2 linked regions of the Actinokineospora alba genome follow. The protein of the gene in region 1 interacts with the protein of each later gene in a pairwise test. Links are inferred from orthologs where the notes say so. Each region holds a gene or a part of one and is shown in the gene's direction. Other genes may lie near its edges. The genes, in order: ligA and leuS.

Region 1 (5,723 bases):
TCGGCGGCATGGCGGTCCACTCGGTCATCCCGCACCCGACCGAGGCAGGCCGGATCACGGTCGCGATGTCGACCGGCGGTGTCTACGTCAGCGCCGACGGCGGCAAGTCCTTCGACGCGAGCAACGACGGCATCAAGGCCTACTTCCTTCCCGACCCGTACCCCGAGTTCGGGCAGTGCGTCCACAAGATCGCCCAGCATCCCGACCGGCCCGACCGCTTCTACGCGCAGAACCACCACGGTGTCTATCGCAGCGACGACAACGCCAAGACGTGGCAATCGATCGCCGACGGCCTGCCCAGCGACTTCGGCTTCGCGATGGTCGTGCACCCGCACCAGCCGGACACGATCTTCAACTTCCCGCTGACCGCGGACTCGATGCGCTTCCCGCCCGACGGCCGTTGCCGGGTCTACCGCAGCGACGACGCGGGCTCCAGTTGGACCGCGCTCGGCGACGGCCTTCCCGACGACTTCTGGAGCGCGGTCATGCGCGACGCGATGTGCGTCGACGACGCCGACGAGGCGGGCGTGTACTTCGGTTCCCGGTCCGGCGAGGTCTACGCCAGCCGAGACGGCGGCGAGCACTGGACGCAGGTCGCCGCGCACCTGCCGGACGTGCTGTCGGTGCGGGCCGCGGTGATCTGATGATCACCGTGCTGCTGCCCCAGGTCCTGCGGGCCAAGGCGGACGGGCAGGCGAAACTCGAGATCGACGCGCCCGATCCCGCTACCCTGGCCCGGGTGCTCGACGTGGTCTGCGAGCGCTACCCGGCGCTGGAGCGGCGCCTGCGTGACGAGAACCGGGGGCTGCGCCGGTACGTCAACTTCTACGTGGACGGAGAGGAATGCCGGTATCTGGGCGGGGCGGACACACCGGTCGCGGCGGACGCCGAGATCCAGGTGATTCCGTCGGTGGCGGGCGGCTAGCGCGCTGGTTCAAGCGGTCCCGTGACCCGGTCGAGCAGCCCGACCCGGCAGTTCTCGCGGAACGGTTCTGGTGCGAGTGGCAGCAGCTGCTCCCCGAGGTCGCCGCCGCCCTCGGCGAAGGGGAGCCGCAGCGGGTCGAGAACCAGCTCTGCGAGATGGTCGCGGCGCTGCACCCCGACCTGCACTTCTCGCTCGAACGCGGTATCCGCTCGATCTACGCGTTCGTGGTGAGCGGGCAGGAGGACCCGCGGCTGCGGCCGTACACCGACGCGTGGAAGGCGGCCGCCGAGCCGGACACCCCGCTGTGGGAGTTCCACGACTCGGTGCCCGCCGTCCCCGACCCGACGGAGGTCACGGTCAACCTCGGCGCGACCCGGGTCGCGCTCGCGGATGTCCGCGTGCACGCGCAGGTCGAGGAGGGTCTGGTCGACGTCGCGGTCTACCACCCGGCGCTCGCCGGGCTGGAGCCGTCGGCGCGCGCGGCGATGACGTTCCTCCCGCTGGACGCCACGCTGGGTGAGCGGCTGGCGGGGGAGCGGCTGCGCCGGGTCGAGGCCGCCGACACCGAGCCCGCCGACAGCATCGGTTTGCTGGAGCTGCGCGAACTTGTCCACAGGCTGGCTTCCTGAGCCTCCGAATGTCGGTCGTCCTGGCTACTCTTTGACACGTGACGAGTGTTGACGAGGATCTTCCGCAGGAACGACCAGCCGCGGTCGAGGGCGTCGAGGATGTGCCCTCCGACGTGCGTGAGCGGCACGCCGAGCTGTCCGAGGAACTCCTCGGCCACCAGTTCCGCTACTACGTGCTCGACGCGCCGACGATCTCCGACGGCGAGTTCGACACGCTCCTGCGCGAGTTGGAGGCGATCGAGGAGCAGCACCCGTCGCTGGTCTCCCCGGAGTCGCCCACCCAGCGGGTCGGCGGGTCCTTCTCCACCGAGTTCGCCGCGGCAGACCACCTCGAACGCATGCTCAGCCTGGACAACGCGTTCGATCTCGACGAGCTCGGCGGGTGGGTCGACCGGGTGGAGAAGGAGGTCGGCTCGGCCGCGCACTTCCTGTGCGAGCTGAAGATCGACGGCCTCGCGATCAACCTGCTCTACGAGAACGGCCGCCTCACCCGGGCGCTCACCAGGGGCGACGGCCGCACCGGCGAGGACGTCTCGCTCAACGTCCGCACGATGCGCGGCGTGCCCGACCGGCTCACCCCGAGCGACGAGTTCCCCGTCCCGGCGCTGGTAGAGGTGCGCGGCGAGGTGTTCATGACGGTCGAGGACTTCGCCGACCTCAACGCCCGGCTGGTGGAGGCGGGCAAGCCGCCCTTCGCCAACCCGCGCAACACCGCCGCCGGGTCGCTGCGCCAGAAGGACCCGAAGATCACCGCGAGCCGCAACCTGCGGTTGATCTGCCACGGCCTGGGCAGGCGCGAGGGCTTCGAGCCCACCGCGCAGTCCGAGTCGTACCGGGCGCTGGCCGCGTGGGGGCTGCCAGTGTCCGGGCACACCAAGGTGCTCGACTCGGCCGACCAGCTCGCCGAGCACATCAAGTACTGGGGCGAGCACCGCCACGACGCAGAGCACGAGATCGACGGCGTGGTGATCAAGGTCGACGAGGTGTCGCTGCAGCGCCGCCTCGGCACCACCTCGCGCGCGCCGCGCTGGGCGATCGCCTACAAGTATCCGCCGGAAGAGGCGACCACCACGCTGCTCAACATCGAGGTCAACGTCGGCCGGACCGGCCGGGTGACGCCGTTCGCGGTGATGGAGCCGGTCAAGGTGGCAGGGTCCACGGTCGCGATGGCCACGCTGCACAACGCCTCGGAGGTCAAGCGCAAGGGCGTCCTCATCGGCGACCGCGTGGTGATCCGCAAGGCCGGGGACGTGATCCCGGAGGTGCTCGGCCCGGTGATCGAGGTTCGGCCGCCGGACGCCTACGAGTTCGAGATGCCCACCGAGTGCCCGGTGTGCGGCACCACCTTGGCCTACGAGAAGGAGGGCGACGCCGACATCCGGTGTCCCAACGCCCGGTCCTGCCCGGCGCAGCTTCGGGAGCGGCTGTTCCACTTGGCGGGCCGGGGCGCGTTCGACATCGAGGTGCTCGGCTTCGAGGCCGCCGCCGCCCTGCTCACCTCCGGTGTGGTGCAGGACGAGGGCGACGTGTTCACCCTGGATGAGGAGCAGCTCTCGCGGGTGGAGTTGTTCCGCACCAAGGCCGGGGAGCTCTCGGCGAACGGCCGCAAGCTGGTGGCCAACCTCGACACCGCGAAGAACCGTCCACTGTGGAAGGTTCTGGTGGGCCTCTCCATCCGCCACGTCGGCCCCACCGCGGCCCAGGCACTGGCTCGTGAGTTCGGCTCCATCGAAGCGATCGCCAAGGCCACCGAACAGGAACTCGCCGACGCCGAGGGCGTGGGCCCGACCATCGCCACCTCCGTCCAAGACTGGTTCGCCGTCGACTGGCACCGCGAGGTGGTCGACAAGTGGCGCGCCGCGGGCGTCCGCATGGAAGAGGAACGCGACGATTCGACGCCGAGGACCTTGGAGGGCCTGTCGATCGTCGTCACCGGCAGCCTGGAGACCTACTCCCGCGACGAGGCCAAGGAGTCGATCATCGCCCGCGGCGGCAAGGCGTCGGGCTCGGTGTCGAAGAAGACGGCCTTCGTGGTCGTCGGCGACGCACCGGGATCGAAGTACGACAAGGCGATCCAGCTCAAGGTCCCCGTACTCGACGAGGACGGCTTCCGCGTGCTGCTGGAACAAGGCCCCGAGGCCGCCACGGAGGTAGCTACCATCGGCGACACGGACGCTGACGACGGTAGCGCGAAGGCCGACGCGGCCGGGAACGCCGAGGCCACGGATGAGTAGCCGAGTGGACGCTTCCAGCATCACGGTGCGCTCGGCCCGCGCGGACGAGGTCGACCAGATCGGCACCCTCACCCTCGACGCCTACACCGCCGACGGCTACCTGGGCCCCGACTCAAGCGGCTACGCCGCCAGCCTGGCCGACGCCGCAAGCAGGTTGCGCAGCGCGGATCTCCTGGTCGCCGTCGACGCCGACGACACCCTCCTCGGCACCGTCACCCTCGCCTTACCCGGCTCCGACTACGCCGAAATCTCCCGCGAGGGCGAACTGGAATTCCGCATGCTCGCCGTCGCCCCCACCGCCCGCAACCGAGGCATCGGCGAAGCCCTCATCCGCGCCGTCTTCGACCGGGCCAGGGAACTCGGTTTGCCGAGGGTGGTGCTGTGCAGCTCACAGAACATGGCCCCCGCCCACCGCCTCTACGAGCGTTTAGGTTTCACCCGCTTGCCAGACCGCGATTGGAGCCCGGGCCCGAAAGTCCACCTGATCGCCTTCGAACTGGACCTACCGGACGCCTGAGCCACCGGGGCGAGCGGCCGCCGACGGGAGGGTGTGGCAGGCCCGTGAGCTGAGGGGCGTCCAACCCGGCGGGAGTGCGACGACGTGCCTGGGAGTGGGTGGCGTGGTTCTTCGGGCGGGGTGTGGTGGGCCTGTCGGCTTTGGGCGGTGAGACCTGGCGGGAGTGCGATGGCCTGCCTGGGGTGGGTGCCGTGGTCTCTCGGGCGTGGTGTGGTGGGCCTGTGGGGATTGGGCGGTGGGACCTGGCGGGACTGCGTCGGCGCGCCTAGGGGTGGGAGCCGTGATCCTGTCGGGCGGGTGTGGCGCGCCGTGAGATGGGGCGGTCAGACCTGGCGGGACTGCGATGGTCTGCCTGGGGGTGGTGCCGTGGTCCTTAGGGCGGATTGTGGCGCGCCCGTGAGATGGGCGGTCAGCCTTGGCGGGACTGCGATGGCGCGCCCCAGCGGACGAAGGCCGCAATCCTGTCTGGCCGGTGCGACAAATCCCACGGGAGGGAATGGCTTGACTCGGCGACCGGCGAAGGCAAGCCCCGCGAAAGGTGACGGTCCGATCCCCACGGGCTGTTTGGGTGGTTCGCCTTGATTTGGGGCAAATGGGCCTAAACTTTCGGCGCGGGTGGGCTGTACTTCGCCCACCTTTTGAGCCCGCGCCAGGCCCATTTGGCGGGGTCCCCAAATCAAGGCGAACCACCCAAACGGGCACCCAACGCCCAAGGCGCCCGGCCACCAAACCACCTGGGCGCACTACAGGAAACCGCTTACCGCCCCACTCGGATTGCCCGGCACCAAACCGCTCGCCGAACCACCCGCCCAAACCGCGCAGCGAAACGCAATCAGTCCGGCAACACCACTGCCACGATCCCAGCCAGATGCGCCAACCGCGCCACCTCAGCCGCCCGGAACATCGGCCCACCCGGACGCCCGACCAGCAACACCCGGTCCGGCTTCCCCAACGGCGTGGCCGCCAGTTCGGTCCCCAGCTCCTGCCAGGTCTCCGGCACCCACGACTCCTCCCCATCGAGCACCGTCGCCCGGGCTAACGGCAGCCACGGCAGTTCCAGCCGGTGCACCGTCGGCGCCGCGCTGCTCGACGCGATGGGGTGGGCGCCGTCGGCGTCGAAGGTGATGACTAAAGCCCAGCCCGCTCGGATGATCTTCGGGACGCCCTCGGTGAAGATCGCCAGGCCGTCGTTGGGTTCGGCGGCGACGTCCTCGACCAGTTCCAGCTCACGGTGGGTGTCGAGCACCCCCGCGTAGGGGCGCACGGCGTCCACCTCGACGCCTGCCACGGACTCCGCCGCGGTGATCAGGACGTCGGGGAGCCTGCCGCCGGGCAGTTCGACGACGAGGTCATCGATGGCGACACCGCCCACGCGTTCCACCACGTCCACACTGAGGATGTCTGCCCCGATGGCCCCC
Region 2 (6,140 bases), 1.5 Mb from region 1 along the record:
GGCCGTTCACACTCGCCGCGCGGATGGGATCATGGCGGGGTGTCATCCGACGCCTCGGTCGAGCCAGGGACGCTGCTGGTAGCCGCGCCCAGCCTGCTCGACGACAACTTCCGTCGCACGGTGGTCTACATCATCGACCACCGGAGTGAAGGCACGCTCGGGGTCGTCCTCAACCGACCGAGCGATGTCCCCGTCGACGACGTGCTGCCCACGTGGGGCAGGCACGTGTCGGAGCCGAACTCGGTGTTCGTCGGCGGCCCGGTCGAGCAGAAGACCGCGCTGTGCCTGGCCGCGATGCGCACCGGCGAGCTGGTCGACGGGGTGACGGGCCTGATCGGCGTGCGCGGACCGGTGGCGTTGGTCGACTTGGACGCCGACCCGGACGTGCTCGTCCCCAAGTTCCGCGGGATGCGCGTGTTCGCCGGCTACGCGGGATGGGACCTCGGCCAGCTCGCGGGCGAGATCGACCGCGGCGACTGGATCGTGGTCCCGGCCCTGCCCAACGACGTGTTCGCCCCCGCCGAGGAAGACCTCTGGGGCCGCGTGCTGCGCCGCCAGGGCATGCCGCTGGCCCTGTTGGCCACCCATCCGGGCGACGTCAAGGCGAACTAGGCGGTCTTCGCCTTGCCGAGGACTCCGCAGCCGCCGCACTGGCAGCCCGCGCAGCCCGCGGGGAGTTCGGGAGCGGGTTCCGGCATGGCCGCGGCGGCGCGGTGGCCGAGGGCGCCCGCGGCGACGGTGATGACCAGCAGGCCGATGGTCGCGATGATCGCCACCGTCATCGCACCCGCCGTGGTCGACAGCAGCAGACCGACGACGCCGCCGATCAGGCCGACGAGACCGGCCACCATCGTCGGCAGGCCCGCGACCTTGTTGGCGAGGCGGAAGGTGTCGTCGTCGCGCAGGGTGGCGGGGGTGCGGACACCGCCGAAGCGATTGCGCGGCAGCCGCTCGGTCAGGCCGAGGAAGCCGACGGCGAGCAGCGGCAGACCGGCGATGAGCGGCACGAGCGGCGCGAGGTTCACCACTCGATGGTAGGAGATGGCTCGCGGGGTCCTAGCCGGGCACCTGACCTGTGTGTTCCCGGTCATCCGGGAAAGCGGTTCGCGCCCGTGCGCTATTCTCTGGACATGAGTACGGCCCGCCTGCTCCTTAGTTGGCCGCGCTGACCGACCGGTCACGCGCGGCGACCCCTCATGCCCAAGCGGGCTGGGGGGTTTTCGTTTTTCCTCAGGAGCACGCACCCCCGGAAGGAAACTGATGAGCCCCGATCCTCAGACACCCAGCGCCGCCGATGCCGTGCCGAGCCACCGGTACACGGCCGAGCTGGCCGGTCGGATCGAGAAGCGCTGGCAGGACCACTGGGAGGAACGCGGGACGTACCACGCGCCCAACCCCGTCGGGCCGCTGGCGGGTCCGGTTCCCGCCGACAAGCTGTTCGTCCAGGACATGTTCCCGTACCCCTCGGGCGCGGGCCTGCACGTCGGCCACCCGCTGGGCTTCATCGGCACCGACGTCTTCGCCCGGTACCACCGGATGAACGGCCGCAACGTCCTGCACACCATGGGCTTCGACGCCTTCGGCCTGCCCGCCGAGCAGTACGCCGTGCAGACCGGCCAGCACCCGCGCAAGACCACCGAGGACAACATCCAGACCTACCTGCGGCAGATCCGCCGCCTGGGCCTGGGCCACGACGAGCGGCGCCGGATCTCCACGATCGACCCCAACTACTACCGCTGGACGCAGTGGATCTTCCTGCAGATCTTCAACTCCTGGTACGACGCCGACGCGGGCAAGGCGCGCCCGATCGCGGAGCTGGAAGCCGAGTTCGCCCAGGGCAAGCGGAACACCCCGGACGGGCGCGGCTGGTGTGAGCTGACCCGGGCCGAGCAGTACGCCGTGCTGAACGAGTACCGCCTGGTCTACCTGTCCGACGCCCCGGTCAACTGGGTGCCGGGCCTGGGCACGGTCGTGGCCAACGAAGAGGTCACCGCGGACGGCCGCAGCGAGCGCGGCAACTTCCCCGTGTTCCGCAAGAACCTGCGCCAGTGGATGATGCGGATCACCGCGTACTCCGACCGCCTGATCGACGACCTGGACCGCCTGGACTGGCCGGAGAAGGTCAAGGCGATGCAGCGCAACTGGATCGGCCGGTCCAACGGCGCCCGGGTGAGCTTCCCGGTCGGCGAGCACCTGATCGAGGTATTCACCACCCGCCCGGACACGCTGTTCGGCGCGACCTACATGGTCCTGGCGCCGGAGCACCCGCTGGTCGACGTGATCACCACCGCCGAGCACATCGACGCCGTCGCCGAGTACCGCAGGGTCGCGGTGAACAAGTCCGACCTGGACCGCCAGGAGAGCAAGGAGAAGACCGGCGTCTTCACCGGCGCGCACGCGGTGAACCCGGTCAACGGCAAGGAAATCCCGGTCTACGTCGCCGACTACGTGCTGATGGGCTACGGCACCGGCGCGATCATGGCCGTGCCCGGCCAGGACCAGCGCGACTGGGACTTCGCCACCAAGTTCGACCTGCCGATCATCCGGACCGTCCAGCCCACCGAGGGTTTCGACGGCGAGGCGTTCACCGGCGACGGCCCGGCGATCAACAGCGGGTTCCTGGACGGCATGGAGATCGACGAGGCCAAGTCGACGATCATCGCCTGGCTGGAGGAGCACGGCCACGGCCGCGGCACCATCCAGTACAAGCTGCGCGACTGGCTGTTCTCGCGGCAGCGCTACTGGGGCGAGCCGTTCCCGATCGTCTACGACGAGGACGGCCAGCCGATCGCGCTGCCCGAGTCGATGCTGCCGATCGAGCTGCCCGAGGTCGAGGACTACTCGCCGAAGACGTTCGACCCGATGGACGCCGACACCGAGCCGTCGCCGCCGCTGTCGCGGGCGAACGAGTGGGTCGAGGTCGAGCTGGACCTGGGCGAGGGAAAGAAGAAGTACCGCCGCGACACCAACACAATGCCCAACTGGGCGGGTTCGTGCTGGTACCAGCTGCGCTACGTCGACCCGACCGACACCGAGCGGTTCTGCGAGCCCGAGAACGAGCAGTACTGGCTGGGCCCGCAGAGCGACGGGGATCCGGGCGGTGTCGACCTGTACATCGGCGGGGTCGAGCACGCGGTGCTGCACCTGCTGTACTCGCGCTTCTGGCAGAAGGTCCTGTTCGACCTGGGCCACGTCAGCGCCGACGAGCCGTACCGGCGCCTGTTCAACCAGGGCATGATCCAGGCCTACGCCTACGTGGACGAGCGCGGTGTCTACGTCGACGCCTCCCAGGTCGTCGAGCGCGGCGGCAAGTACTTCTTCGGTGACCAAGAGGTCAAGCAGGAGTACGGGAAGATGGGCAAGAGCCTGCGCAACGTGGTCACGCCCGACGAGATGTGCGAGACCTACGGCGCCGACACCTTCCGCATGTACGAGATGTCGATGGGCCCGATGGACGTCTCCCGCCCCTGGGCGACCAAGGACGTCGTCGGCGCGCAGCGGTTCCTGCAGCGGCTGTGGCGCAACATCGTCGACGAGGAGACGGGCGAGGTCCGGGTCACCGACGCCGAACCCGACGAGACGACCCTGCGCGCGCTGCACAAGGCGATCGCGGGCGTGCACGAGGACTACTCGAACCTGCGCTACAACACCGCGGGCGCGAAGCTGATCGAGCTGAACAACCACATCACCAAGAACTTCACCGAAGGCTGCCCGCGCGTGGTGGCCGAGGCGATGGTCCAGATGCTGGCGCCGATGTGCCCGCACGTGGCCGAGGAACTGTGGTCGAAGCTGGGCGCCGCCGAGTCGCTGGCGCACGGCCCGTTCCCGACCGCCGACGAGCGCTACCTGGTCGAGGACACGGTCGAATACCCGATCCAGGTCAACGGCAAGGTGCGCGGCCGGATCACGGTGGCCGCGGACGCGAGCCAGGATGACGTGAAGGCGGCGGCGCTGGCGGAGGAGAAGGTCGCGGCCCTGGTCGCGGGCGGAACCCCGCGCAAGGTGATCGTGGTGCCGGGGCGTCTGGTCAACATCGTGCTGTAGCGAGGATCGGGGCTGTCACTCGGACAGCCCCACCTCGCGAACCAGATCGGCGAGCATCGACTCGAAGATGGGTTCGGCGTCGGTCACCGGGAACGGGAACTGCCCGAACACCTCCAGCGCGACCTGACCGTAGAGCCGCACCCAGAACCGCAGCATCACGTACGCCGTGGCGATCCCGAGCCGACTGTCCGCAATGGACACTCCGGTGGCGGCCATGCTGTCGAGCAGGTCGGAGCGGAACGCCGTCAGGTCCGCGACCAGCGCCGCCGGGATGTCCTGTTCCGGCGGGGTGATCAGTTCCCCGACCGCGAGGATGCGGCCCGCGACGCCGAGGAAGATCCGGCCGAACGAGTCCCGGACCGGGTCCTTCCTCGGGTCGTGCGGCGGGGTGGCGAACACGAGGGTGAACTCCTGCGGGTGCGCCAGCGCCCACCGCCGGAAGCCGCGGCACACCGCGAGCACCTGGGCGAGGTGATCTGACTCGGCGACGTCGGCCAGGTCTCTGTCCAAGTCGTTGCCCAGGTCCGCGCAGACGTCGGCGCGGAGGTGTTCGATCAGGTCTTCGCGCGAGGCGTAGTACCGGTAGAGCGCGGGCGCGGTGATCCCGAGTTCCCGTGCGATCGCGCGCAGTGTCACCGCCTGTGGACCGTCGCTGATCAGCAGCGCACGGGCCTGTCCGCGGATTTCGCGATCCGTTTCCGCGCGGGCCCGGTCGCGACGAGTCCCCTGCGTCATGTGGTCTCCGCGATGTTGTGAACAGCGTTCACGGACTGTAGCGTCCTGCTCCGTTGAGGGGACAGGGTTTGCTCGCATCGTGGGGTTCGTTCACGCACCGCAGACGGTGGGTGGTCCTGGTCGTCACCCTGCTGGTGACGATCGGCGCGGGCGGCTGGGGCCTCGGCGTCTTCGACAAGCTGACCCAGGGCGGCTACGAGGATCCGGCCAGTGAGTCCATGCGGGTCAAGGAGATCGTCACCGAGACCTTCGGGCAGCGCCCGCCTGACGTCGTGGTCGTCTACACCGCCCCGGACGAAAAGACCGTCGATGACCCCGCCCTCGCCGCCCAGGTCACCACCGCTTTGCGCGGCCTGCCCAGGGACAAGGTCGTGGCTGTCTCCGACTACTGGAGCACCGGTCTGCCCGCCCTCGCGAGCGCCGAGAAGACCATGGCGATGGCGACGATCACCCTTGCGGGCACCGACAAGGACGACCGTCGTATCGCGTACCAGTCTGTTCGGGACCTGCTGCCGGTTCCGGGCGTGCGCACCCAACTCGGCGGCACGGTGCCGACCGAGCAGGCGATGAACGAGCGGTCCGCGGACGACCTGACCGTCGCCGAGGCGGTGTCACTGCCGGTGACGCTGGTTCTCCTGGTGATGATCTTCGGCAGCGTGCTCGCCGCGTCCATGCCGGTGCTGGTCGGCTGCCTGTCGATCTTCGGGTCGCTGGGCGTGCTGCGGGCGCTGAGCTACGGGTTCGAGGTCAACTCGTTCGCGCTGAACGTGGCGATCCTGCTCGGCCTGGGCATGGCGATCGACTACGGGCTGTTCATGGTCGGCCGGTTCCGCGAAGAGCTGGGCGCGGGCGCCACGATCGCCGACGCGGTGAGCCGGACCGTCGCCACCGCGGGCCGCACTGTCGCGTTCTCGGCGACCCTGCTGGTCATCGCCCTCTCGGGGCTGGTCGTGTTCCCGATGGACTACTTGCGCTCGATGGCCTACGGCGGCATGTCGGCGGTGGCGATCGCGGCGATCATCTCGCTGACCCTGCTGCCCGCGCTGCTCGCCGTCGCCGGGCACCGCCTGCGCACCCCGCTCGGCGGCAGGCACCGCCGGATCGAGCGTGAGTTCCTCGCCCGGGTCGCCGACGCCGTCATGCGCCGCCCGGTGCTGTTCGCCCTGCCGATCACCGCGGTCCTGGTCGCGCTCGCCCTGCCGCTGGGCGGCCTGACTTTCGGCGGGGCGGACGAGAAGCAACTCCCGCCGGACGACCCGAGCCGGGTCACCGTGGAGACCATCGCGGCGAACTTCCCAGCGGCGAGCACCAACCAGGCCACGCTCGTCGTGCGCGCCGCCAACCCGGGGTCCGTCGCGCTG

What was found.
Region 2: the proteins of ligA (region 1) and leuS interact in binary tests that used the Escherichia coli proteins (3 or more experiments, as listed by UniProt). The link is inferred for Actinokineospora alba from one-to-one orthologs.

Annotation. Positions count from the first base shown.
Region 1 is NZ_SNXU01000001.1:206,465-212,187, reverse strand. The notes cover bases 1,257-4,190. They hold ligA (NAD-dependent DNA ligase LigA), read left to right. Parts: upstream 1,257-1,592; coding sequence 1,593-3,788; downstream 3,789-4,190. Other genes in these bases: C8E96_RS00950 (GNAT family N-acetyltransferase), read left to right, coding at 3,793-4,190; C8E96_RS00960 (hypothetical protein), read left to right, coding at 1,257-1,554. In the rest of the region: C8E96_RS00970 (glycosyl hydrolase), read left to right, coding at 1-644; C8E96_RS00965 (MoaD/ThiS family protein), read left to right, coding at 644-925; more of C8E96_RS00960, read left to right, coding at 844-1,256; more of C8E96_RS00950, read left to right, coding at 4,191-4,305; C8E96_RS00945 (ACT domain-containing protein), read right to left, coding at 5,138-5,723. UniProt on the Escherichia coli protein: DNA ligase that catalyzes the formation of phosphodiester linkages between 5'-phosphoryl and 3'-hydroxyl groups in double-stranded DNA using NAD as a coenzyme and as the energy source for the reaction.
Region 2 is NZ_SNXU01000001.1:1,663,334-1,669,473, reverse strand. What follows is about bases 894-4,244. They hold leuS (leucine--tRNA ligase), read left to right. Parts: upstream 894-1,260; coding sequence 1,261-4,044; downstream 4,045-4,244. Other genes in these bases: C8E96_RS07955 (TetR/AcrR family transcriptional regulator), read right to left, coding at 4,060-4,244; C8E96_RS07965 (SdpI family protein), read right to left, coding at 894-1,025. Also shown: more of C8E96_RS07965, read right to left, coding at 609-893; more of C8E96_RS07955, read right to left, coding at 4,245-4,779; C8E96_RS07950 (MMPL family transporter), read left to right, coding at 4,848-6,140.